DNA from 3 places in the Paenibacillus sp. WLX2291 genome. Region 1 is predicted to be linked to each of the others. Evidence: riboswitches for the same ligand, from Rfam matches in the RefSeq annotation. Region 1 holds a riboswitch; each other region holds the start of a gene.
What was found. Region 1 has a riboswitch for glycine ahead of sdaAB (L-serine ammonia-lyase, iron-sulfur-dependent subunit beta). Riboswitches for the same ligand answer to the same signal wherever they lie in the genome.
Positions count from the first base shown of each region.

Region 2: linked by a shared signal. The riboswitch ahead of ACDE64_RS23665 (amino acid permease) and the one ahead of sdaAB (L-serine ammonia-lyase, iron-sulfur-dependent subunit beta) in region 1 are both predicted to bind glycine.
Region 3: linked by a shared signal. The riboswitch ahead of gcvT (glycine cleavage system aminomethyltransferase GcvT) and the one ahead of sdaAB (L-serine ammonia-lyase, iron-sulfur-dependent subunit beta) in region 1 are both predicted to bind glycine.

Region 1 is NZ_CP176755.1:3,955,283-3,963,330, forward strand. It holds gene ACDE64_RS16860 (TIM-barrel domain-containing protein) at 1-754, shown strand, start outside; gene sdaAA (L-serine ammonia-lyase, iron-sulfur-dependent, subunit alpha) at 981-1,874, opposite strand; gene sdaAB (L-serine ammonia-lyase, iron-sulfur-dependent subunit beta) at 1,896-2,561, opposite strand; glycine riboswitch at 2,785-2,894, opposite strand; gene ACDE64_RS16875 (ATP-binding protein) at 3,054-5,837, opposite strand; gene ACDE64_RS16880 (response regulator transcription factor) at 6,414-7,115, shown strand; gene ACDE64_RS16885 (DMT family transporter) at 7,282-8,048, shown strand, end outside.
Region 2 is NZ_CP176755.1:5,536,620-5,544,667, forward strand. It holds gene ACDE64_RS23660 (helix-turn-helix domain-containing protein) at 4-906, shown strand; gene ACDE64_RS23665 (amino acid permease) at 1,210-2,586, opposite strand; glycine riboswitch at 2,729-2,809, opposite strand; gene ACDE64_RS23670 (TetR/AcrR family transcriptional regulator) at 2,930-3,616, opposite strand; gene ACDE64_RS23675 (MATE family efflux transporter) at 3,786-5,147, shown strand; gene ACDE64_RS23680 (hypothetical protein) at 5,509-6,138, shown strand; gene ACDE64_RS23685 (hypothetical protein) at 6,162-6,368, shown strand; gene ACDE64_RS23690 (hypothetical protein) at 6,427-6,741, opposite strand; gene ACDE64_RS23695 (hypothetical protein) at 6,875-7,162, opposite strand; gene ACDE64_RS23700 (hypothetical protein) at 7,245-7,445, opposite strand; gene ACDE64_RS23705 (ABC-F family ATP-binding cassette domain-containing protein) at 7,769-8,048, opposite strand, start outside.
Region 3 is NZ_CP176755.1:4,128,036-4,136,083, reverse strand. It holds gene gcvPA (aminomethyl-transferring glycine dehydrogenase subunit GcvPA) at 1-166, opposite strand, end outside; gene gcvT (glycine cleavage system aminomethyltransferase GcvT) at 489-1,601, opposite strand; glycine riboswitch at 1,866-1,962, opposite strand; gene gcvH (glycine cleavage system protein GcvH) at 2,149-2,541, shown strand; gene ACDE64_RS17675 (SDR family oxidoreductase) at 2,981-3,883, shown strand; gene ACDE64_RS17670 (DUF2569 family protein) at 4,110-4,676, shown strand; gene ACDE64_RS17665 (GNAT family N-acetyltransferase) at 4,803-5,315, shown strand; gene ACDE64_RS17660 (hypothetical protein) at 5,654-5,821, opposite strand; gene map (type I methionyl aminopeptidase) at 6,124-6,870, shown strand; gene pulA (type I pullulanase) at 7,377-8,048, shown strand, end outside.

The sequences.
Region 1 (8,048 bases):
TCGCGCCGCTTGGGCAGGCAGTCAGCGGTACGGCGCGCTCGTCTGGTCCGGTGATATTGATTCCAGCTTCCGTGCGATGCGCAATCAGCTGGCAATCGGGCTGAATATGGGCATTGCAGGCATTCCTTGGTGGACGACTGATATTGGCGGATTCCACGGCGGCAATCCGTCCGATCCCTCTTTTCGCGAATGTCTGATTCGTTGGTTCCAATTTGGCGTCTTCTGCCCGGTATTCCGGTTGCATGGTGATCGTGAGCCAAATGTGGGGTCGATTGGTTCTTCGGGCGGCGGTCAGTGCTTTAGTGGTAGCGATAACGAAGTATGGAGCTTTGGCGAGGAAGCATATCCTATTTTGACTGCTTATATGCATTTACGTGAAACGCTGCGACCGTATATTACTGATTTGATGCGACAAGCTCATGAAAAAGGCTCTCCGCTCATGCGTCCGCTCTTTTACGACTTCCCACAGGACACGTTCTGCTGGGAAACGGAAGATGTGTATATGTTCGGACACAGTCTGCTCATCGCACCAATTATGGAAGAAGGACAGCGCAGCCGCTCTATCTATCTGCCATCCGGTTCTGATTGGGTGAATGCGTGGACAGGCAACACTCATGCAGGTGGTGAGGTGGTACATACCGATGCACCACTGGCAATCACACCTGTATTTATTCGGCACACACAAGCGGCAGAATTGCAGCCACTATTTGCCGAAACTGTCGCCAGAATGAATTCTGAACAATCGTCCGTTTGATCTACTCGATATGAACAATCCATGTATGACAAAAAGAGACTGTACATCGCTACAGTCTCTTTTCTCGTTGGTTATGATCAGATCATGGATTCTAGCATCTATAGAAGACCAGCCAGAACAAGGATAGCATTCTGTCCTTCCATTCCTCTACATTCTGCTACTTCCACGTTCATATCTTGCATTGCATGCAATACCACTATACATGTACATCAAATTACTGCTCGTCTTATCCCCCGTTATTCTCGCGACGACGGCGCAGTTCTTCGGTAATCTTCCGTCCAGTTGGCGTCTGAGCCAGACCGCCGCGCGCGGTTTCACGATGCTCGCTTGGCATGGAGCGTCCTACCTGTAACATAACATCGACGACTTCATCCGATGGAATTGCGCTGCGCACGCCTGCTAGTCCCATATCGGCAGCAGCCAATGCGTTAACAGCACCTAGACCGTTGCGTACGATGCAGGGAATCTCTACCAGACCAGCCACTGGATCACAGATAAGACCGAGTGTATTTTTCAATGCCAGACCGACGGCATGCATCGCTTGCTCAGGGCTACCTCCACGCAGCTCCACCATCGCACCCGCAGCCATACCGATTGCAGAACCGACTTCGGCTTGGCAGCCTCCTTCAGCACCGGAGATGGACGAGTTGTTCGCAATGACGTAGCCGATCGCACCAGCAGCGAACAAGCCCAATACCATCTGCTCATCACTCCAACCAAATCGCTCTTGCGTACTTACAAATACACCCGGAATGATACCGCAGGAACCCGCAGTTGGCGTCGCAATAATACGTCCCATAGAAGCATTCACTTCGGACACTGCCAGCGCATATGACATCGCACGCGTTGAATATGCACCAGATACGGTTTCGCTGCCATTTAAGTAATCATATACTTTACGTGCATCTCCGCCAGTCAATCCACTTCGCGAAACGGTATCTTCGTGAATCCCACGGTGAACCGCTTCTTTCATCACTTCGTAATACGCCGCCATCTGAGCGATAACTTCCTCTCGCTGTACTCCGGTTTCTTTGACCTGCTCCACAATCATCAGCTCGGCAATGCTGCACGAGCGTTCTTCACACAGTCGAATAATATCTTTTAATGTACGAAATTGCATCTTGCTTCCTCCTTTCTTCGTTTAATCGAGATCAATAACACCCGCACGGGTAACATGCGGCAATGCAACGATACGAGTCAATATCTCATCTGCGGGTACACCGTCCAGCTCGATCAATGTCATCGCTTCGCCACTGCGCGATTTGCGATCCACATCCATAAAGCCGATATTCAGCTCCGCTTCACTCAGTGTACGCGTAATATCTGCCAGCACGCCTTTACTATCCATATGCTCCACTACGAGCGTCGGATACTGCCCTGAACCTTTCAGATCAAATCCGTTCAGTTCGTGAATCTCAATATTCCCGCCACCGATTGATGCACCTGCTAATTCAGCATGCTGTTCTCCCGCACGTAGACGTAAACGCACAAAGTTCGGATGTGGATAATTGCCCGATCCTTTATCAAATTGAATGGTCATACCCAGTCGATCCGCTTCTTCGGCTGCATCCGGCAGACGATCATCGTCCGTACTATAATCCAGCAGACCGCCCACCAGCGCCAGATCGGTACCATGTCCCCAATACGTTTCTGCAAAAGAACCGTACAGAATGATATCCACATGCTCCGGTTGCTGTCCAAGCAGCTGACGTGCCGCTCGACCTAATCGTGCAGCGCCCGCCGTATGAGAACTAGATGGACCGACCATAGAAGGCCCAATAATATTAAATACATTTTTGAAACGCATATGACTCCTCTTTTCCGCTGCTGCATCATTTGAGCAGGTATTGCTGATACATCCTTTTCTATGCTAATTCGATTGTGTGCAATCCCCCGAAGAGCACATCAAAAAGGACAGAGCAGGACCTGCGGCGGCCTGTGTGCTCTGTCCTGTGTACCTGAGAGTTTGGACGGACGATGCTGACGATCCGTTATACCCCTTGGGTGGCTGAATGCTCTCTCCAGAGTTGCGTCCGGCAGCGGTTCCTGGGACCTGAGAGATTGGCAAGCCGTTGGCTGCGGCTGCTTGCTCCTTCGGTGGCGGATTACGTGCCTCCGCTAACTCTCCCGCTGTCTTCATTCGCATATAGAAGTTACAATGAACACCGCCGTATGCCCGGCATGTTCCTGATCATTCCTAGCTTAATCCAGCCGCTGAACGCTGTCAATTGCCATCGGGAAAATAAGTTGCATATCTGACATGCCCTGTAAAAACAAACGCAAATCTAGGCAATCCCCCTCAGTCTACCCATTCTTCGGACGTCTCCAATAGAGGCAAACGGATCGCGAATACCGAACCTTTCCCCCGCAATGACGTAAAGCTCAGCACGCCTTCATGATCGTTAACAATCCGCTGAGCGATAAACAGCCCCAGACCTGTACCGCGAATCTGACGAGATTCCGTTGATCGCGACCGGAAGAACTTTTGGAAAATGCGCGGCTGATCTTGTTCCGAGATGCCAATCCCGTAATCCTCTACTTCTACCAGTACATGATCGGCTTGGCGTCGCACGCGAATATCGACTGGACGATCATCTGGTGAATATTTAAGTGCATTGCCTATCAAATTACTAATTACCTGAATCATACGATTATGATCGCCCAATATATAGAGATGGCGCTCTTCCACTTCCACATGCAGACGATCCCGAGATTGAATATCCCACTGCCAGCAGATCATCTTCACCAGTTCATCCAGTTGGATGCAGCTCATCAAATATTCTGCATGCCCCGCCTCAATCCGTTGACTATCCAGAAAGTCATCCAACAATCTCGACAGCCTTCCACCTTCAAACTGGATCGTATTCATAAACTCACGTCGGCGCTCTGCCGGAATATCCTCATACATCGACAACATCTCGATATACCCCATAATCGCCGATAATGGCGTCCGCAATTCATGCGAGACGACAGCAATCAATTCATTTTGCAGCTGCTTCGCCCGTTTCTCTTCGGTACAATCACGGAAAATAAGCAGAAATCCCTGATCAACACCACTCGCCGCATCGGTAATCGGGGTTAGATGGAGCGATAACAAGCGCTCATCCTGCATCTGGATTAGGCATCCTTGTTCCCATTCTTCATGCTGATCCAGATGCTGATTCAAACGTTCACCCACAATAAACGTCCCTGCCATCAGTTGCGATTGAATGCGCTCCAGCACTTCACTCACTGGCTTGCCATTGTAATCGTCTAGTCCAAACAGCATCTGTAACGTCGGATTGATTAACGATACGATACGCGCCTCATCGCACATCATAATGCCATCCTGCACCGTTTGCAGCAGATTGCCGGTAATGCTTTTCTGCATACGCGCAGCACCTTGCTCTTCCAGCAAGCGCTCTGTCAACTGCTGCAACTGGCGTTCATGCTCGCTGTTACGTGCCAGCGCCTGCTCCTGTTCCGTCAGATCATGAAGGAAAAAGGTATGCACTGCCGCCCCATCATTCAATATCTCGCTACGGGTTAATTCTGCTGTAAAGGTACTACCATCCAGTCGGAACGCCAGCACCGTACTACTCTCGCGATCTGGATTCGCACGACCATGAATGCGGATTAGATCTGACAACGGCAAGCCAGACACTTCGGTCAGATCACAGCGGAACATCTGCTCAGCCGCCGGATTCATCTCTGTAATGCGTAACCGGCTATCTGTAGATATGATACCGTCCACTGCCATTTTCAGAATCGCACTCTTCTGCGCTTCACTCTCCGCCAGATCGAACGTGCGCTCCACAACACGAATCTCCAACAATTCTTTATCTTTTTTAATTTGCAAAAATTGATATTCCAGTGTACTCACCATCTGCTGGAAATTGTGAATTAGCTTGCGCATTTCGACGATGCTACTTTTCGGCCATTCCAGCGTATGATTCTCACGTAGCTTTTGCGGGATATGACTGGTTGCGTCTACTAATTGCTGTAATGGAATAGCGACGCGGCGTCCGATAAGTTGAGCCAGTATAGCCGCCAGTAGAATGATGCCAAGCATACGCAACATCATCTTCAAATAGAAGCCATATACCGGATACAAGTGGTACGAAAACGGCAAAACAAGGATCAAGCGCTGATTATCATCCAGCACAGTGTTTAATACAAAATAAGACCGTTGCCACCGATCTGGTGGATAGACAGCATCAATCGGATACTGAGCATAGACGGATACTTGATTGTGCTGCTGCAATAAGGACTGCCGATAACCGGTACTTTCAGTGAATTGTCCAATCTCTGATTGTTGAATCGTCGTCGCCAACACTGTATTCTCAGCATCCACAATAATCGAATCGATGGAAAAGTCCTGTTTGTACGTTTGCATCAGACGCTGCTGCTCTGTTCCTTCCAATTGCTCCAGTCTGGAAATATATAGACGTGATGAACGCTCGACATAATTGGAACCCCAGTGCAATATATCTTGAAACTGCTGACTGCCGTTCACGAACAGAATCAGGATCGAACTGGTCATGACTACCATGAGCAAATACTTGAAAATCACACAGCGAATCGTCATATAATAGTACGGTCGTTTGCCAACGCGTACACGATTCAGCAAAAAGACAACCATCGCTGAAGCCAGCAACGCATTACAGATGCCGTTTAGCAGTCGGTTAATTAGCAACAACCAGACTAAGCGCATATCCATCTCATCGTGCCAGCGCAATGCGTGCATACCGTAGATGATTGGCAATGCGATCGTCACCCAAAACAGTAAATCCAGCTTGAGCAGACTGGCACGCGGCAACCAGCGAAATCCCAACGCCAAAAACAGAATTTCCATCCCGTGCAGCACAGTCATCGTTACAAATGACCCGGTCCATAGCATGGGCAGATGAATCAATATCAGCGCAGGCACCGCAAAGGAAAGTCCGTATAGTCGCAACACGACTAGCAGCGCAACACTGCCAAACATGAATTGCAGCACAAACGACAGGTCCAGCACCCAGTAATTGAGTGCTGCACCCAGCAGCGTGAGAATAATAGTTCCGATCCATGGTGATGTAAATGATTGAAATAATCTGTAATTCATAATCAACGGTCCTCTCCATTGCGGACAGCAATCGCACCTGAAAGACCGTCTGACTTCGGGATAGACCCGGGATACGCGCGGCGCATCCGTTCATCTGTACTTCCAAAACGGGTATGCTGACTGTCATTTGTTTTACTAAAAATATTCCATATCCCCCATATCGTCTATCAATGGTACAATATATCCGTATTTACCAATCGGCAGGCTTACAGTATCTTAATCATTAAGACAATAAGATAACCAAGTAAGATAATTATAACCGCAAACATCCAATCAGAGAATCATAGGACACGTGACCATTCCGTTAAAATTCATTGTCAAACTCTTTTACATATGCACCAGGGATAATATTTTGCCGTGGCAGCCTATCCGCATCATATGTGCTTGATTACCGTCATGACGATCGTTCTGTCCGACATTGCCCGACCTTCTGGTTAATGTATGTAAACCTGTTTCCTTGCATCTTCCAAGATTCGTATCATGGACCGAATTGGATTACTTTATATACAAATTCAAAGGTACATCCTATATTCCACCTCGATACAGCCCTAATTTTCGTACAGGAGAGTGACAGCAATGCCTACCAAAGTTTTGCTCATTGAAGATGAAAAAAGTCTTGCCGATATGATCGCCTTTTTCCTTCAGGAAGAAGGCTATGATACCCAATTGATTCACGATGCCAGCGAAGCGCTAGCGCTGATCGATGAATATGGTCCCGATATTGTCGTGACCGATCTGATGCTGCCTGATCTGAGCGGCAGTGAGCTAGTACGGCGAATTCGCAAGCAATCGACTGTACCTGTGCTGATGATCTCAGCCAATACGATGCTCAACGAACGGTTAAAAGCACTAGAAAGCGGTGCAGATGACTTTTTGTGCAAGCCATTCAGTCTCAAAGAGCTGGATGCGCGCATCAAGGCACTGCTACGTCGTAGCGACTTGCACCGGATGAACGGATACAGCCTGTCTACCAGCAATACGCAAAATCGTGTGTCCGTCAATGATTACCGACACAGTCTGTTTGTAGAGGATCAGGAAGTAGAAGTGACCCAGATTGAATTTGCTATTATGAAAGAACTGCACAATTCACCGGGCAAAGTATTTACCCGCAACGAGTTAATGGATCGGATCAAAGGCGGTGACCGTGCGTATCTGGATCGTACGATTGATGTGCATATTTCCAATCTACGCAAAAAAATCGAACGCGATCCAAAAAACCCGGAACATATCCTGACCGTCTGGGGTACAGGGTACAAATATGTACAGGTAGCGGAATAATCCTGCATTTTCCAATCAGGAAACACAATATTGATACGCGTCGATGCGCAGGTTACCGCGGATGACGATGGATATACCGGGCGATCGGTTCATGATCGCCCTTCATTTTGACCACGTTTTTGATCACGTTGACAACCGCTGATAAGCAGTATAGGAGAATGTACCAATGACTCAGGTAATCACAAAGCGGGAACACTGGGTTCCGCTTGAATTGTTGTATGTGATCGGCATTATTGCGATCTCGTTTTCATCCATCTTTATTCGCTGGTCGGATGCCAATGTATCGGCAATCGCAATGTACCGACTCTATCTCACCGATCTGCTGCTGTTGCCGCTTGCGCTACGGCACTATCGTGCGCTTCTGAATATTCCACTACGCGCGTGGCTGATGCTGGCATTGTCTGGCATCATGCTGGCGCTGCATTTTCTACTGTGGATGGGCTCGCTACGGCTGACAACGGTAGCCAGTTCGACCGTTATTTTGACATTGGAGCCGATTATGGTCGTGATCGGATCGTACTTTCTATTCAAGACGCGCACGAATCGATTCATGATTATCGGGATGGCGCTTGCGGTTATCGGTTCGATTGCGATTGGCTGGGGCGATTTTAAAGTGTCCGGTACGGCTTTTCAAGGCGATATGCTGTCATTCTTCGGTACAATTGCCGTCGCTATCCATATGCTGATCAGCAAGCAAGTACGTGCGCATATGGATGCACTGGTATACAATTTCTGGGTGTTCTTCATGGCGGCAACTGTGCTGGCTGTCTATAATCTGATTAACGATGTGCCATTTACCGGATACGATGCACGCGACTGGGGCGTATTCTGGCTGCTAGCACTGGTGCCAACACTGTTCGGGCATTATCTATTCAACTGGTTGCTCAAGTACATGAACGCAGGTGCCGTATCGATGGCAGTCCTCGGCGAACC
Region 2 (8,048 bases), 1.6 Mb from region 1:
CTTATGAGCAAACCTCTATTCGAACATATCGCCTACCCCGACGACTCCTTCCCTTACATCATGTACACCCATACCACCCACAACAGCATCCCCGAAGGGCGCGGCTTTAACGATCTGCACTGGCATGACGAGCTACAAATTACCCTCGCCACCCGTGGCAAGCTCATCATTCAGGTGAACGGCATCGACCACCATCTAGAGCAGGGACAGGCGATTCTGATCAACAAAGGCATTTTGCATATCGCTACATATTTGGAACACGACGGACAGTACGCCAGCTTTAATTTTCCCGAAAAGCTGCTATCCTTCTACGGCGATAGCGTAATGGAAAAGAATTACGTAACGCCTTACACCAACTCATCCCTCGTTTCGCTAGATATCCGAGGTGACCACGACTGGGAACATGCCATTCTGGATATGCTATGGGAGATGAAACGTACATTCGAGATCGCTGGTGCAAGCTGGGGCTGGCAATATGAAGTATCGATCAAGACACTACAGCTGTGGTTCACGCTAATTTCCCATATTCCATTGTCCACCGAGCAGTTGCCCAAACATGCCAAACAGCAGCAGGAGCGATTGCAGCTCATGCTGAGTTACATTCACCAACACTTTGTTGATCCCATCACGCTGCAACAAATCGCCGACATCGCACATCTGAGCGTATCCGAATGCACCCGCAGCTTCCGCAAAACGATCCATATGACGCCCTACGACTACCTGATCAAATACCGACTAAAAAAGAGCTGCGATCTGCTGCTCAGTACGGACGATACGATTACCGAAGTCGCACAGCGCGTCGGGTTTAATCATGTGAACCATTTTATCCAGTCGTTCAAAAAGGCATATGAGCAAACGCCAAAGGAATATCGGAAAGCAAGATTGCAACAGGCACATTCACAATGATCGTCATTGCCAAGCATTAGGCACTTGGTTACTTTCAACACGGACAGAGTGCTCCTGAATGCAAAAGAGACAAAGCGAAATCCAATACCAAACAGCTCTATGCATATATAGATCATAGAGCTGTTCGCACATACCATTATGATTGCAGTTTGTATATTTGAAGATGAGCTGTACTGCATACTCCTACTCGTATGAAATAGGTGCATTTGTTTGCACTGTGTTTCGTATGCCATTTCTGGACATAATAGTTTCTTTGATAGCTGTCACGGCATGTTTGACACTCCGCTATCATTCATCTGCAACTTACGTATTCGTCGTCTCCAACACCGGCTCACTGTCTCTTTTTCGCCCGCGAAGCTGGTACAATACCAGCAGCAAAATAAACCAAATCGGTGTACATAACAGCGCCGGACGCGTCTCACCAGAGATGAGCATAATGACCAGAATACCCGCAAATAACGCCAGTACTACATAATTGATCCATGGTGTAAATGGTGCTTTGAAGCGCGACGTCGCATGCAGCTCCGGGCGAATTCGTTTATACCGAATATGGCACACCAGAATGACACCCCACACCCAGATAAAACAAATGGCACTGATCGTCGTCACAATCTCAAACGCCTGTCCCGGTAACAGCTTGCTCAGTAGCGCACCACCAGAGATCACAATCGTAGAGAGGAACAGCGACTGACTTGGCACATGATTGCGGTTCAGTCTGCCCAGTCGCTGTGGAGCCTGCCCCTTACGGCTCAAATTGTACAATATGCGACTTGTCGAGAACATGCCGCTGTTGCAAGCGGAAGCCGCCGACGTCAGCACGACAAAGTTAATAATGCCCGCTGCCACCGGAATACCGACCAGCGTAAACGTACGGACAAATGGACTTTCCGACGGACTCAGCTGTGTCCATGGATTAATGCACAGCAGCACGAACAGCGCGCCGACATAGAAGAACAGAATGCGCAGCGGAATTTTGTTGATTGCCGCTGGAATACTTTTCTCCGGGTTGGCGGTTTCTGCTGCCGATACACCGACCAGCTCTACGCCAACATAAGCGAATACGACCATCTGGAACGAGAACAGGAAGCCCGACACGCCATTCGGGAATATGCCGCCATGCTCCCATAGATTGCGTACCGATACGGTACCCGCATCCGTGCGGAAACCCATCACCAGCAGTACAATACCTAGCCCAATCAGCGCCAGAATCGTAATGACCTTGATCAAGGCAAACCAGAATTCCAGCTCCCCGAAATTTTTGACGGTCATTAGGTTCAGACCTAACAATACGATCAGACATAGCACCGCTGGCATCCACTGCGGAATATCAAACCAGTACTGCACGTACACGCCAACCGCGATCACATCCGCCATCGCCGTCATAATCCAGCAAAACCAATACGTCCAACCCGTCACAAACGCCGCGCGCGGTCCCAAATAATCCTCCGCAATATCGGTAAATGACTGGTAGCCCGCCTTGGATAATAGCAATTCCCCCAGCGCCCGCATTACGAAAAAAATCGCCATCCCGACGATCAGATACGTGAGAATAATCGAAGGTCCCGCCTTCTCAATCGCTTTGCCGGAGCCGAGAAATAGCCCCGTTCCAATCGTTCCTCCAATTGCAATCAACTGAACATGCCGGTTGGCAAGTTCTCGTTTTAATCCTGTCTGTGTCATCGTGTGTCCCCCTTGATCTCCTATCTTTCTATAAAAAACAATAAAAAAAGAGACTGGATATCATCCAATCTCTCAGCGCACAAGAATAACAAAATACATACGTGCCCCGCAGCATATACGTCGCCGCATGACACCTATCTATTCGTACTCTTCTGTCCGTTTGCCTGAGATTGTGAACCCTTCGGCGCTGCGGTGTACCCGCAGTCTCTCCAGAAGCTGCTCCTGCTGTAGTGTGATCCACAGCAATCATAGCCCTTAAATATATGAAGTTAGTTAGGCATTACTGCCATTCCGATATGTTAACATAGTACCGCCAATGTGAGCAATGGATCAGTGAAAAAAGTTACACATCCATATTCTGCTCCACAATCACCTGCTCAATCCCTAGCAAAATCACCTTCAGTCCAAAATCAAACGCCCGATCACTTCCCATCAGCTCAAACAGCTCATTCTGGAACATGCGCCGGAACAGCCACGTATCCTGATCCGGCATCGAATCCATCACCTGCATCATATGATCGCCCATCGTAGACTGCTGCTCCTGACTCATGATCTCCACATTACGCTGATGCTGATAATGATCCAGCACAAAATAAAACACAAAGTTGATCAGCGTCGTCACAACCTGCATCTTCTGATCCTGCGCCAGCGGTGTTTCCTCTACACAAGAGAGCATCCGGTTGGTGAAGCGGATAATGTCCGGATCATGCGGCAGCGTCATCATCATAAGCTGTGTGGAGCACGGATAGCGGCTCAATACATCACGCGTAGTAACGGCAAGTTCGGTCAGCTGCTGCTTCCAATTGCCCTCGCTATGCAGCTCATCCACGATCACTTTAGATACATGATTCGCCAGCCGCTGGTATAACTGCTGCTTGCTTTTAAAATGCCAGTATAGCGAAGGCGCCTGAATGCCGAGCCGATCGGCAAGCCGCCGCATACTTAATTTCTCAATGCCGTCTTCCCCGAGAAGCTCCCACGACGCTTCAAGAATCTTATCCTCTGAAATTTGAGGCTGCTGCTTTTTCATCTATATCCATCCCTCGAAAAATTTTATCTAACACTGTAAGTTTATGCTTTACAAGCATCTCATCCCATGATAACATCTAACAGTGTAAGGCTCAACTAACACTGTAAGGCAATCATTGATAGACCAAATATTTCAACAGCCAAATTATCTACAGAAAGCAGGAATCCCCATGGATACAGAAAATCTGCACTATTTTGAAAAAGCCCCTATCGCCAAAGCCGTCGCCCACTTTGCCGTTCCGATGATGCTTGGTACATCCATGAGCGTCATCTACTCCATCCTAAACGCCTACTTCCTCGGCACGCTGCACAATACAGCGATGCTGACCGCGCTGGCGCTAACTTTGCCGTTGTTCGCCATCATCATGGCACTCGGCAACCTGATCGGTATGGGCGGCGGTACATTCATCTCCCGTCTGCTTGGTGAAAAGCGCTACGACGACGCCAAGCACGTTTCGTCCTTCGCCTTTTACAGCAGTCTGCTGCTCGGTCTACTCGTCATTCTCGTCGGACTGCCGCTAGTGGATATGATCACTTCCGGGCTGGGCGCGACGACCGAATCGTTCGCATTTACCAAAGACTACGTGACCGTCATGCTGATCGGCTCTCCCGTCGTCGTCCTATTCTTCACTCTGGAAAATATCGTGCGCGCGGAAGGATCGGCAATTACGTCCATGATCGGTATGATTCTGAGCGTTGCCGTCAATATCGTACTGGATGCACTCGCTATCTTCGTACTCCACTGGGGTGTGACCGGCGTCGCTGCTGCTACCGTAGTCTCGAATCTGGTCGCAAGTGCCTTTTACACGCATCATCTGGGCTTCAAAAGCCAATTTCTAAGCGTGTCGATCCAATGGTTCAAAGCCAGCAAAGAGATCATGAGCAATGTCTTCAAAATCGGTGTACCTGTATTTATCATGAGTGTGTTCCTTGGTGCGATGTCGCTGATCCTGAACTATTTTCTGATTGAATACGGCGATGCTTCGGTTGCCGCTTACGGCATCTCGTCGAGATTGCTGCAATTTCCAGAGTTTATTCTGATGGGATTGTGTGAAGGGGTCGTGCCTCTGATCGCCTTCTCGTTCACCGCGAATAAACTGCGGATGAAGCAAACGGTCGGATTTACGATTAAAGTCATTGTGGCTATGGCACTGGTGTTTGGCGTAGTGGTATATGCGGTATCGGATCATCTAATCGGCTGGTTTACGAACGATCCGCAGTTGATTGTGATGGGCAGTTATATTTTGCATGTGACGTTCTTGTCGCTGTTCATTACTGGCATGACGACACTGTTCACTGGTATTTTCCAAGCAACGGGTCAAGGTACGGCGGCGTTTATTATGTCGATCATTCAAGGCGTGACGCTGATTCCGGTGTTGTTTATTGCGAATCATATGAGTGGATTCCACGGGGTCGTGTGGTCGCTGGTCATTGCGGATGCGGTTGCGTTTCTAGTTGGGGCGGGATTGTTGTACGGGCTGCGTAATAAGTTGGAGCCGGAGATGCCACAGGAGCTCGAGACGGCTTTGTAATACGATAAATAGCATATATACATTAAGTCTTTCAGCGTGAAAGGCTTAATGGTATACATAACATTCATTCTATATTTTATTTTTCAAACATTGATTATTTAATAACTAAGCTTTATTTGTGTATAAGACCAAAGTAATAAATGTTATATCTTGTATACCAATTAAATGATCTTCATGGTAAATATAGTAAATGATAAAAGGCTCAATTTAGCTAAGAAAATAGTTTGTTTTTGTCGAAAAGCTTTATCAATCAAAATATTTTGTTAGACTAAAAATGTATTCAAACCTATAAATGAAGGAGGCTTGATTGTATATTTTAGTAATAATTATATGTAGAAAGAACATATACTTAGGAGGAAAAATGAAAAAAACAATTGGTTTTTTATTAGCTTTAGTGCTTTTCACAGTAGCTTGTACGCCGACCTTCGCTAGCGATACTCAAAATAAAGAATTTACAAAACAAGATATCTTGGCTTTAAAACCTTATGTATCTGTAAATGAGAATGGATTTTTTGAACTAGATTATTCTAAAGCTCAAAAAGATGAGGTGGATTTAGAGCTACTACAAGGGCAGAAAATCTACTTTGATACGTTAAACAAGCAAATTGAATCTGGCGAGTTAAAGGCACATTCTGATTTAAGTATTACGTCTGAAAATCTAGCACCTCTTACTTCTGATCTCAGCAAATCGGTCACAGCATCTTGCGCTGGAAAAAATACAGCTGTCCAACAATACTGGTGGGGTTATAGCCGTTATATGAATAGTTGCGAAGCTAATAGGTTTTCTGCTGACCTTACCGGTGTATCGGCAACTAGTGGTGGGGTTGCTATAGTTGCTGCTTATTTTGGAGCTATTCCTGCCATTCCTCCAGGAATCACAGCAGCTTACTTTGGACTACTGGCTTCACGAGTCGCTGCTAACAATGCAAATAGTACAGGTATTTACTTGGAAATGACTTGGGCATTAGCTTTTAACATTACTCCTCAATAATTTTTTACTTAGGGGGTGAACGTATGTGGAACTATAATAACTTTGTTATATATATTCTTCCTGTTTTAGTATTGATTCTTCTTGTAGCAATTATTATAAAAGCGGTAAGAGAGTACAAACAAAGTGATGCTACTCAGAAGAAAAAAAGTTCTAAGCAAATTATCATTTCTTCACTTTTAACTCTCATTCTTATTTCTGGTTTCCTTTATTATCTGGTAGCAACAGTTTAAATGTATCCAAAAAGACTGTAGTTTAGAACTACAGTCTTTTTTGTGATTGCATTGTCTATTACATATCATCCAGTTCCTCCAACTTTAACAGGTCAATTATATCATCACCTTGTTCAATGATTTTAACTTGTTTTTCTTTATGATAATCCCATCCCTGATCGATAGCATACTGGATCAGACGTGCGCACACTAGAGGACGATTGGGATTCACATCATGCATTCTTCTCCAACTAAATAGAAATTCAACATAAGAGGTTTTGGAAGAATAGACTTTGACACTAACCATCGGAATCGAAGGTTTCTGGTTGATCACACAATGGAATGTATAGTCATTCACAGTTACTTTCTTTTGTAGTTTCTCAAATAATTTCATCCTATTCTCCTCCCAATCATTGATTATAATAGGTACATGTATTATACCTGAAAAGCAGATTCGACCGATCCATTGCCTGCATAAGCTGAGATTTCTTCACTTTTAACTCTAGTTCTAATTTCTCGTTTCGCTTCTACTTGCTTAACCACCATGCATAGATACGCGTAGCCACTCCTGTACAATTTTCCTTGTTAAAAGCTTGCGCATCAAACGCCTTCACAAACACATATGTAACGAGATCAATGGCTTCATCCAGATTATGAACATCTACCAAACCATATAAAATCTGCCATGCTTCCTCTTCAAATTCGTCCGCGATCTCACCTTTATCGGACAAGCCGTACGGGTCGAACTCACATAGAATCATATTCAACTCGGCGTATAACTCGCGAAAGTGATGCAATACTTGAACTTTGTCCATAGGCATCCCCTATTCTCATAATCGATTGCTTCAAATAAAATGCTAAAGTACTTCATTTAGCAATACTTGCCATTCCATCTTACTACATATCCCGAACCAACGACGTATCCAAATACTCACTTCCCAAATACCCGCTACACAGCACCGGACGATTCACAATTTCATAGAACTTCTTCATATCTTTGCCATGCGTCTGAACCCAATCCTCAAAAGAATCGAACTCCTCTTTGGAAATTTGATGATATTCCGGCGAGTCTGCCACCCCAGTCAGCACTTCATACACGTCTGTCATCCTGCATATTTTTAACGTCTTGAATATCTTCAATGTCTTTAATCCTCTTTATCCCATCATACATCCGCAGCCAAAAAGAAAACCACTCCCAATAGAGTGGTTTCTTCACAAAAATACATTGAATTATAAGTATGATCGTACGAATGAGCAGGAATAGATATATCCATCGTATTCGATTATATCGATTACCTGTTTCTCCTCATACCCATCTTCCATTGCGAGCGAACTATAAGCCTGTCTACTGGATATACAACGAAGATTACGCCATCTTAAGAAAAAAGTCTCTGAACAACGTACCATGTTACAGCTTCAACTTAAAGCAACTTGATCAGCGCTTCCAGCTCATCCATCAAGCTCTGCGCGCCTTCAAAGTCCGTGTTTTTCAAAGCCAGTTCAATCTGTAGTTCCACAGCCTTTTTCTTCTGCTCGTTTGCCAGATAGTCTTTGTCAAAATGGCTCGCATAGATCATCTGTCTGAATTTGCGCATACTCATTTTCCGAATCGTCTTGTTGTCGATGATCAGCACATAATCCATCCCGTTCACAACCGAATAGAAATCATGCGAGATCATCAGAATCGCGCCTTTGTACTCC
Region 3 (8,048 bases), 170 kb from region 1:
GGGTTAGCGCATATTCGTCCAGCATACCGGACATCGGCAGTGTACCTTCATAACGAACAGAAGCTGGAATGTCCTTGAACAATTCCTCAATGGAAGAAGCGCCGACAACGGCTAACATGTCCTGCTCATTTTGTGGCGTCATCGGGATATAACGATGGGATTTCATAAGCTGTACTCCTTTCGGCAGCGTAGCTACCGGTTAGTGTGGACTTGCGTGACGTGCAATATCGCAGAAGAGAAGTTGCCAGATTTTGTTGTCTATTGAGCATCTAGCCGTACATTTCGTTGTGATTGCAAGCGTATGCGTCTATTTAGAACGATAGGTAACAGTAAATTTGTCCGTGAATGAGAACCTGCTCGTAGCTGTGATCTTGTCTATACGGTCATGCTAATTATGAAGCTGCAAACACCACATATAACAATGAACATCAGCTAACAATGAACATCAGCAGCATGGAGCATCAGCTACAGTTGCATCATATAATGTGTTATACGTTCACCGGTTGACGTTTGTAAAAAGGAGCCTTCACGACTTCTGCCTTCAACAGCTTGCCGCGAATCTCGACTTCGACCGGCGTACCGAGTGCGGCGCTATCCGCTTCGATCAGTGCCAAGCCCAGATTGCGCTTCAATGTCGGCGATTGTGTGCCGGTAGTCACTTCGCCAATCTGCCGACCATCGCGGTACACCGGATAATGTGAGCGCGGAATGCCACGGTCGATCAGCTCAATGCCGACCATTTTGCGTGGAGCACCGTGTTCCTTTTGCCCAGCGAGTACGTCGCGTCCGATAAAATCACCCTTATCCAGCTTCACGAAGAAACCAAGCCCTGCTTCCAGCGGCGTAATGTCCGCCGACAGCTCTTGCCCATACAGCGGCAGCTTCGCTTCAAAACGCAGTGTATCACGCGCACCAAGTCCGCATGGAATCAATCCATCTTCCTCACCAATCTCCAACAGCTTGCTCCAGATTACATCTGCCTGTGCAGCCGGTGTATAGATCTCGTATCCATCTTCACCCGTATAGCCTGTGCGGGAGACGATCACTTCCACATCGAACAACTTCGCTTCCGGTACAAAGGAAAAGCCGGGCAATTCAGCGTATACATCACTGCCAGCTGCTTTGGATAGAATGGCGGACGCATGCGGTCCTTGCAGAGCGATCAATGCCGTTTGCTCCGAAATGTCCTTCAACTGCACACCTTCTGGCAAATGCTGGCGCAGCCATGCGATATCTTTATCGATATTCGATGCGTTCAGCACGAGCATATAATGCTCCTCACCGATCCGGTAAACGAGTAGATCATCCACAACGCCGCCATTGTCATAGCACATCAGTGTGTACTGCGCCTGTGCATCCTGCAAACGGGAAACATCGTTGGTCAGCATATGCTGTAGATAACGGAGTGCGCCAGCGCCACTGATGATCACTTCACCCATATGGGAAACGTCGAATAAACCAGCTCGTTCGCGTACAGCTTCATGTTCTTTTTGGATACCGTAAAATTGTACCGGCAGTTCCCAGCCGCCAAAATCGATACAGCGCGGGGAACCAGATTGTTGATACAGCGGGAAAAGCGGTGTTCGTTTCAATTCAGTCATGTGGATTCACCTCGAAATAGTATTTTGAGCGGTGAAACGGTATACAAGCACAAAAAAGACAGGAAGAGAAGGGAAAGAAACCGGCATATATCCGGTACTTCATTCCCTTTTCTCCCTGTCCTTGGTACCTGAGAGTTACCTCGCTGAACATTCTTACCAGCATATAATGTCTGCCGATCATTCAGAATGGCTCAAAACAAGTTTCCCCTTGGGTGATCCGCTGTGCACTTATCGTTGATTAGCACCGGATGCTCTCCAGAGTTGCGTCCGGTACAGGTCCCTGATACCTGAGAGATTCACCGTTTCCGGCTTACTCCTTCGGCGCTGCCATCGGTGTGGCAGTCTCTCCCTGTACGTTCATCCGCTCACATATGATGTTATGTATTTCCGAACATTCAACACTAGAAACGTTAAAATTGTATGTTTATTATATTAATACTTGATTGAGTAAACGATGTCAAGCCTCTTGACAGTGCCAACTTCCTTACTATACTCTTGTGGCATTGAGCAAAATGCAATCACGACATGGAACCGGAGGAGCATAATCATGAGCGAAATCAAGGATCAGCTGTTGTACAGTGAGGAACACGAGTGGGTAGAGCGTATTGGCGATGATACAGTACGGATTGGTATTACGGACTTTGCCCAGCATCAGCTGGGTGATATTGTATTTGTGGAATTGCCAGAAGACGGTCGCAATGTGAGCGAGAATGAAGTCGTAGGCACAATCGAATCGGTCAAAACGGTATCCGATCTGTTTTGTCCGGTAGCTGGTGTTGTTAGTCGCCTGAATCCCGATCTGGAAACCGAGCCAGAACTGGTCAATACCGATCCATACGGTCGTGGCTGGATGCTGGAATTGAAGGTGGACGGCGATCTGGATGCTGCTCTGTCCAAGCTACTGGATGCAGCTGCTTATGGTGCGCACGCTCAGGATTAATATGCCCCAATATTCATATTTCCTAGCGAAGATCGATGGAATATGGATGAGAAGAATGTATAGTGGTGAAAAGAGGAATATACCTTATATTGTTTGTGAGTACATGCCGTTGTCTTGTTCGTTACAGAACAGGGCGACGGCTTTTTTACGTGCTTTTTGTCGTTTTCCATATTCCTTATTATTCCATACTATACCTATTCCATATGCGTTGCTGAACTCCTTTACGTTTACTTAAAATATAAGGTTGCATAATATAAAATATATTCGTATGAGATATGAGCATGTACTAATGACATAGACATAAACATACGCTAATAAAATACACATGTGCCAATGAGATACAAGAATGTTCAACATGCGACAGTTCAAAACAACGAAATAAACGTACAGTAAACGAAAACAATCTGCATTTCACTTTCATATCGAGGGGAGCAACCGTATGACTCATTCTGCAAATATTAACACCACTAACACAGCTAACACCGCTACCGATCGCAAAACCATTCTCATCACCGGCGCCAATTCCGGTATGGGACTAGCTTCCAGCATCGCTCTGGCGAAGCAAGGACACCATATCATTATGGCATGTCGCAATCTGAAGCGTGGACAGCAAGCGCTGGAGCAAGCGAAGCATGAGAGTGGTTCCGATCAGCTCACACTGATGACGTGCGACCTCGGTTCACTGGATAATATTCGTGAGTTTGCGGCTGAATTTTACAAACAATATGACCATCTCGATGTCCTGCTGAACAATGCTGGGGTCGTTCATCCTACTCGCAAGGAAACAGCAGATGGCTTCGAGATGTCGATCGGAGTCAATCATTTGGGACACTTTTTGCTGACTTCTCTACTGCTGGATGCCCTTCAACAGGCAAAGGCAGCTCGCATCATAGTCGTCAGCTCCAACGCCTACAAAATCGGCAAAATCCACTGGGATGATCCGTATTTGCAGGATGGGTACAATGTGGTCAGCGCCTATTCGCAATCCAAGCTGGCGAATCTGTATTTTACCTCTGTGCTGGCAGAGCGGTTAAAAGACACATCCGTCACCGTCAATAGTCTACATCCCGGAGCGGTTGCAACGAGTATCGGTGTGGATCGGGATACTGGCTTTGGCAAACGCTTGCTCTCTGCACTAGCACATACACCGTTTTTTCAAACGCCAGAGCAGGGAGCAGAGACAGCTATATTTCTAGCAACGGATCCATCAGTTGCAGGGCAAACCGGTCAGTATTTTTATCGTAAAAAAGTGATGACCCTTCAATCCAGAGCATCGGATAGACAGCAAGCGTTACGTCTATGGGCATGGAGTGAAAGGCAGACCGGGCTTAGCCAAACGTAACAGGAAAGGGAAGTGCACGCGGTCATGTAGGATAAAATACTATTCTGACGCTGGCTATGGTAGACTGGAGAAAGCGGGATTTGCGTGCTTATGCTCATCATTTGGCAGTGTATCATCGGATTCGCAGCCGGATCATTACACCTTCAAAATCAAGCCGAGTAGCGACCGCGATCAGCCGTCTTGTACGGTCTGGGAACAGATTAGAACTAGAAAGGAAATAGAACCAATGAACAACAATTTTCCACCCAATCCTAACGATCCCGGGCAGCCACCATTTAACGGGCAACCGAATGAACCACGTCCGGGACAACAACCACCGGATTATAATCGTCCACCGCTTGTCGGACTTGGCGGTTGGATGGCTGTTTTTCAGGTGTATATGTACTGGGGACTATTCGTTTCCTTTGTCACCATTCCCGCCTACATATTTATTATGTTTATCGCAGCCAACCCGGATATTTTCCCGGCAGATATGCAAGCTGAAGTGAACCGTGCCTTGTCGGTATACGATACAAATTTGCAGTCGTTGTCTAGCTTTGAGCTGGTGGCAGCAGGCATCAAATTGGTGTTGTTAATCATTCTGCTCGTGCTGCTGTATACGCGCAAACGCTCGTTCCCGCGTATGGCACGCTTGTATCTTTTGATTAATCTGGCACTCGTTGTACTTACCTTTTTCATCGTGCCGCCAACGGTTAGCATGGTGAGTAGCATGATCTGGACAGCTGTTATTACATTGCTGTGGAATTTGTATTTCTCACGTTCGGTACGCGTACGAAACACGTTTATACGTTGATGTCATAGCATGATGATTGGGCAAAATCGTCATCGCAGAGGGATTGTCCCATTCGTATTTACAAGCAGTAGCATGCTCAACTAGAATCATACAAAAGAGAGAATTTTGTTGAGGTGAGGTAGAGAGATGAGCGAAACGGTAGCATATGAGATCAAGATTGCACGTCAGGAAGATCTGGCAGCAATTGTGGACATTTACAATTCTTCGATTCCCGGTCGTCTGGCGACTGCGGATACAGAACCGGTGACGGTCGAGAGCCGTCAGGCATGGTTTGACGAACACCAGCCAGAGCGTCGTCCATTATGGGCATTATGGCAGAGTGGACGGATTGCTGGCTGGGCGAGTTTGCAGACGTTTTACGGTCGACCGGCTTATAATGGCACGGTAGAGCTGAGTGTGTATGTACATGAGGATTTTAAAGGGAAAGGCATTGGCAGCAAGCTGGTTAGTTACGCAATCCAGCAGGCACCGGCGCTGCATATTCATACCTTGCTCGGCTTCGTATTTGCCCATAATGATCCAAGTCTGAATCTGCTGCGCAAATTCGGATTTGAAGATTGGGGTCATTTGCCACGTGTTGCTATTTTGGATGGAGAAGACCGACATCTGGCGATTCTTGGTAAGCGTCTAGGGGAGTAAATCGCAGGTTGCAGCGAAGTGATCGTATGGTCAAATGAGTGACGACTTTCTCATATGGATCGAAATTCCATAGAGACGAATAGGAATAGTCCTTTTTTGGATCAGCTGGTACAAGCACCTTCGTAACACGAAAAATCAACAATAAAAAAGCCTGTCCGATGCAACGATGCAGTAAACGCCTGTTGGCGAAACTGTGTAGCTGCAAAGGACAGGCTTTTTATGTAATTACATAAAAAATATATCTGAAGCATGGTGTTAAACGGTATCACAACGTATTAACGAACGAAATTTGTATATCGCACAGTTATTATGAACGATATCAACTTCGAATGCCGTCGTTAATTCCGAATGCCTTCGATACGATGGTACATTGAGTCATTGTGTAGTTGTTGATCCCGTCTCTGGTCTTTGAACAGTAGAACTAGATCTTCAAGTTGTAATAACCCGGCAATTAGAATGAGCGGTGTAAACAGAATCCATTTTCCGATGTTGATCAATCGACGCATACGTATCGTCTCCTTTGGTATCATGACTGTATTTGCATATGAGCATGAATGATGATACGCTGCATCGAAGCTATCGTTTCATAAAATAGGCAATTCAGTTCTGTCTATAAGGAGCGCGTTTTACCATTTCAAAGTTGCTGAATACGCACACAAGGTTTACTATAATACATACAGCAAGCATGGAGCGGCTTACCCGTATTCTGATCTTCGTCCGAAGCTATCATCCGATCCATCCGCATCTACACAGCGGATAACACGTCCAGATGCTGTCTTACATACATCAAGAGAGGAAGTTTCCACTGATGATTATTTTAAAAACACCGTCAGAAATTGAAGACATGAAGACTGCTAGCCAGATTGTAGCAGATTGCCATCGTCATATTGCACAGATGATATCACCGGGCATCACAACACTAGAGATCAATGAATTTGTGAAAAAGCATATTACCAAGCTTGGCGGCAAGCAGTTTACGAACGGGTATAACGGATTTCAATATGAAACGTGTGCTTCCGTCAATGATGTGATCGCACACGGATTCCCCGATCGACGGCGGTTGGAAGAAGGCGATGTGGTCAAAATCGACATCGTTGCCGAATACGGCGGCTGGCTAGGCGATTCCGCTTGGTGCTATGCTGTAGGACAAGTATCCCCGTCAGCTGAGCAGCTAATGAGGGTGACGCTGGAATGTCTGGAGCTTGGTATTCAGCAGGCGGTAGTCGGCAATCGACTGGGGGATGTGACTTCTGTTATTCAGCAGCACGCCGAGAGTCATGGTTATGGCGTCGTACGCGATCTGCTCGGTCATGGCATCGGGCGCAATCTGCATGAGTCGCCAAGTTTTGCCCATATCGGTTTACCGGGGAAAGGGCAGCGGTTAAAAGAAGGAATGGTGTTCACGATTGAACCAATGATCAATGAAGGCACCTACCGAATGACGATTGATGAAGATGGATGGACAGCTCGCACTGCTGACGGCAAATGTTCGGCGCAATATGAACATACGATTGCGATCACAGCGGATGGACCACTGGTATTGACTGCCCAGTGATGCGTACGACGTAAAGGAATAAGTGTCGCAGCCGCTACCGCTATTCGCGGCTGCTTTTTTTTAACATCGTTGGGCTACTTGATTCAACCGTCAAACTGTTGATTTTGACGAAATGATCGTACCATCCAGAAGTAAATTAGAAATAATTAGAAGTAATGACCGTCGCTGTTGTGATTGATACAGTTATTTGTGCTAACGATTGCACAATGGGCGATACCTTCATCCGCGTAATCCACTTCATGAATATCCCGCCCCCGACCTATATTTGCACAAATGTGCAGGTGACATAACCTACAAATATCCGACAAATTTTCCGATACTCTAAGTAAGTAGTTAGTAACATAAGATTCCTGTTACGATATTGCACCAGCTGCAAAGTAACAGGCAATATAAAATGGTCGCTGCTGCTCCATACCCTACACTCTGCAAGGCAAGTCCCGTGCAAGCAATGGATAAGGAACATAGGCATTATGCAATGATCATGTATGGAAATGGTGGTGAAGATAATGCTCGATAAAATGAATCATTCGCTTACGCGAAGTTTGGATATTGCAACAGACTATTTTTATGATATCGATGATCTGGGGTTACAGTATACCCCTGCCGTGAGTATCTTCAAAGTGTGGACACCTGATGCAATACGCGTCGATCTGGTATTGTATGATGATCCTGGCGAGTATGACGAAGAAGGTCTGGTACATGATCATGAAGGCGGGCATATTCTGTCCATGCAGTCAGAGGAAGGCGGCGTGTGGGAAGTTCATGTCAACCGTGATCTGGCAGGAGAATACTACATGTACCGCGCCGAGTTTCATGACGGCACCGTGGAGTACAGTGTCGATCCGTATGCGCGTGCTGTATCGGCGAACGGTCGACGTACCGCTATTATCGATCTGCGCTCTACCGATCCAGAAGGCTGGGACAACGATATTCGTCCACCGATGGCAAGTGTAACGGATGCGGTAATTTATGAACTGCATTTACGTGACTTTTCCAGCGATCCACAGGCACCGATGCAGCATAAAGGCAAGTTTCTGGCGTTTACCGAAACTGGATTGACGGATGAATATGGCAATAGTGTGGGCATTGACCATTTGCGTGATCTTGGTGTGACGCATGTCCATTTGCTGCCGCTTGCTGATTTTCAAACGGTCAACGAGTTGACGGTGGATGATCCA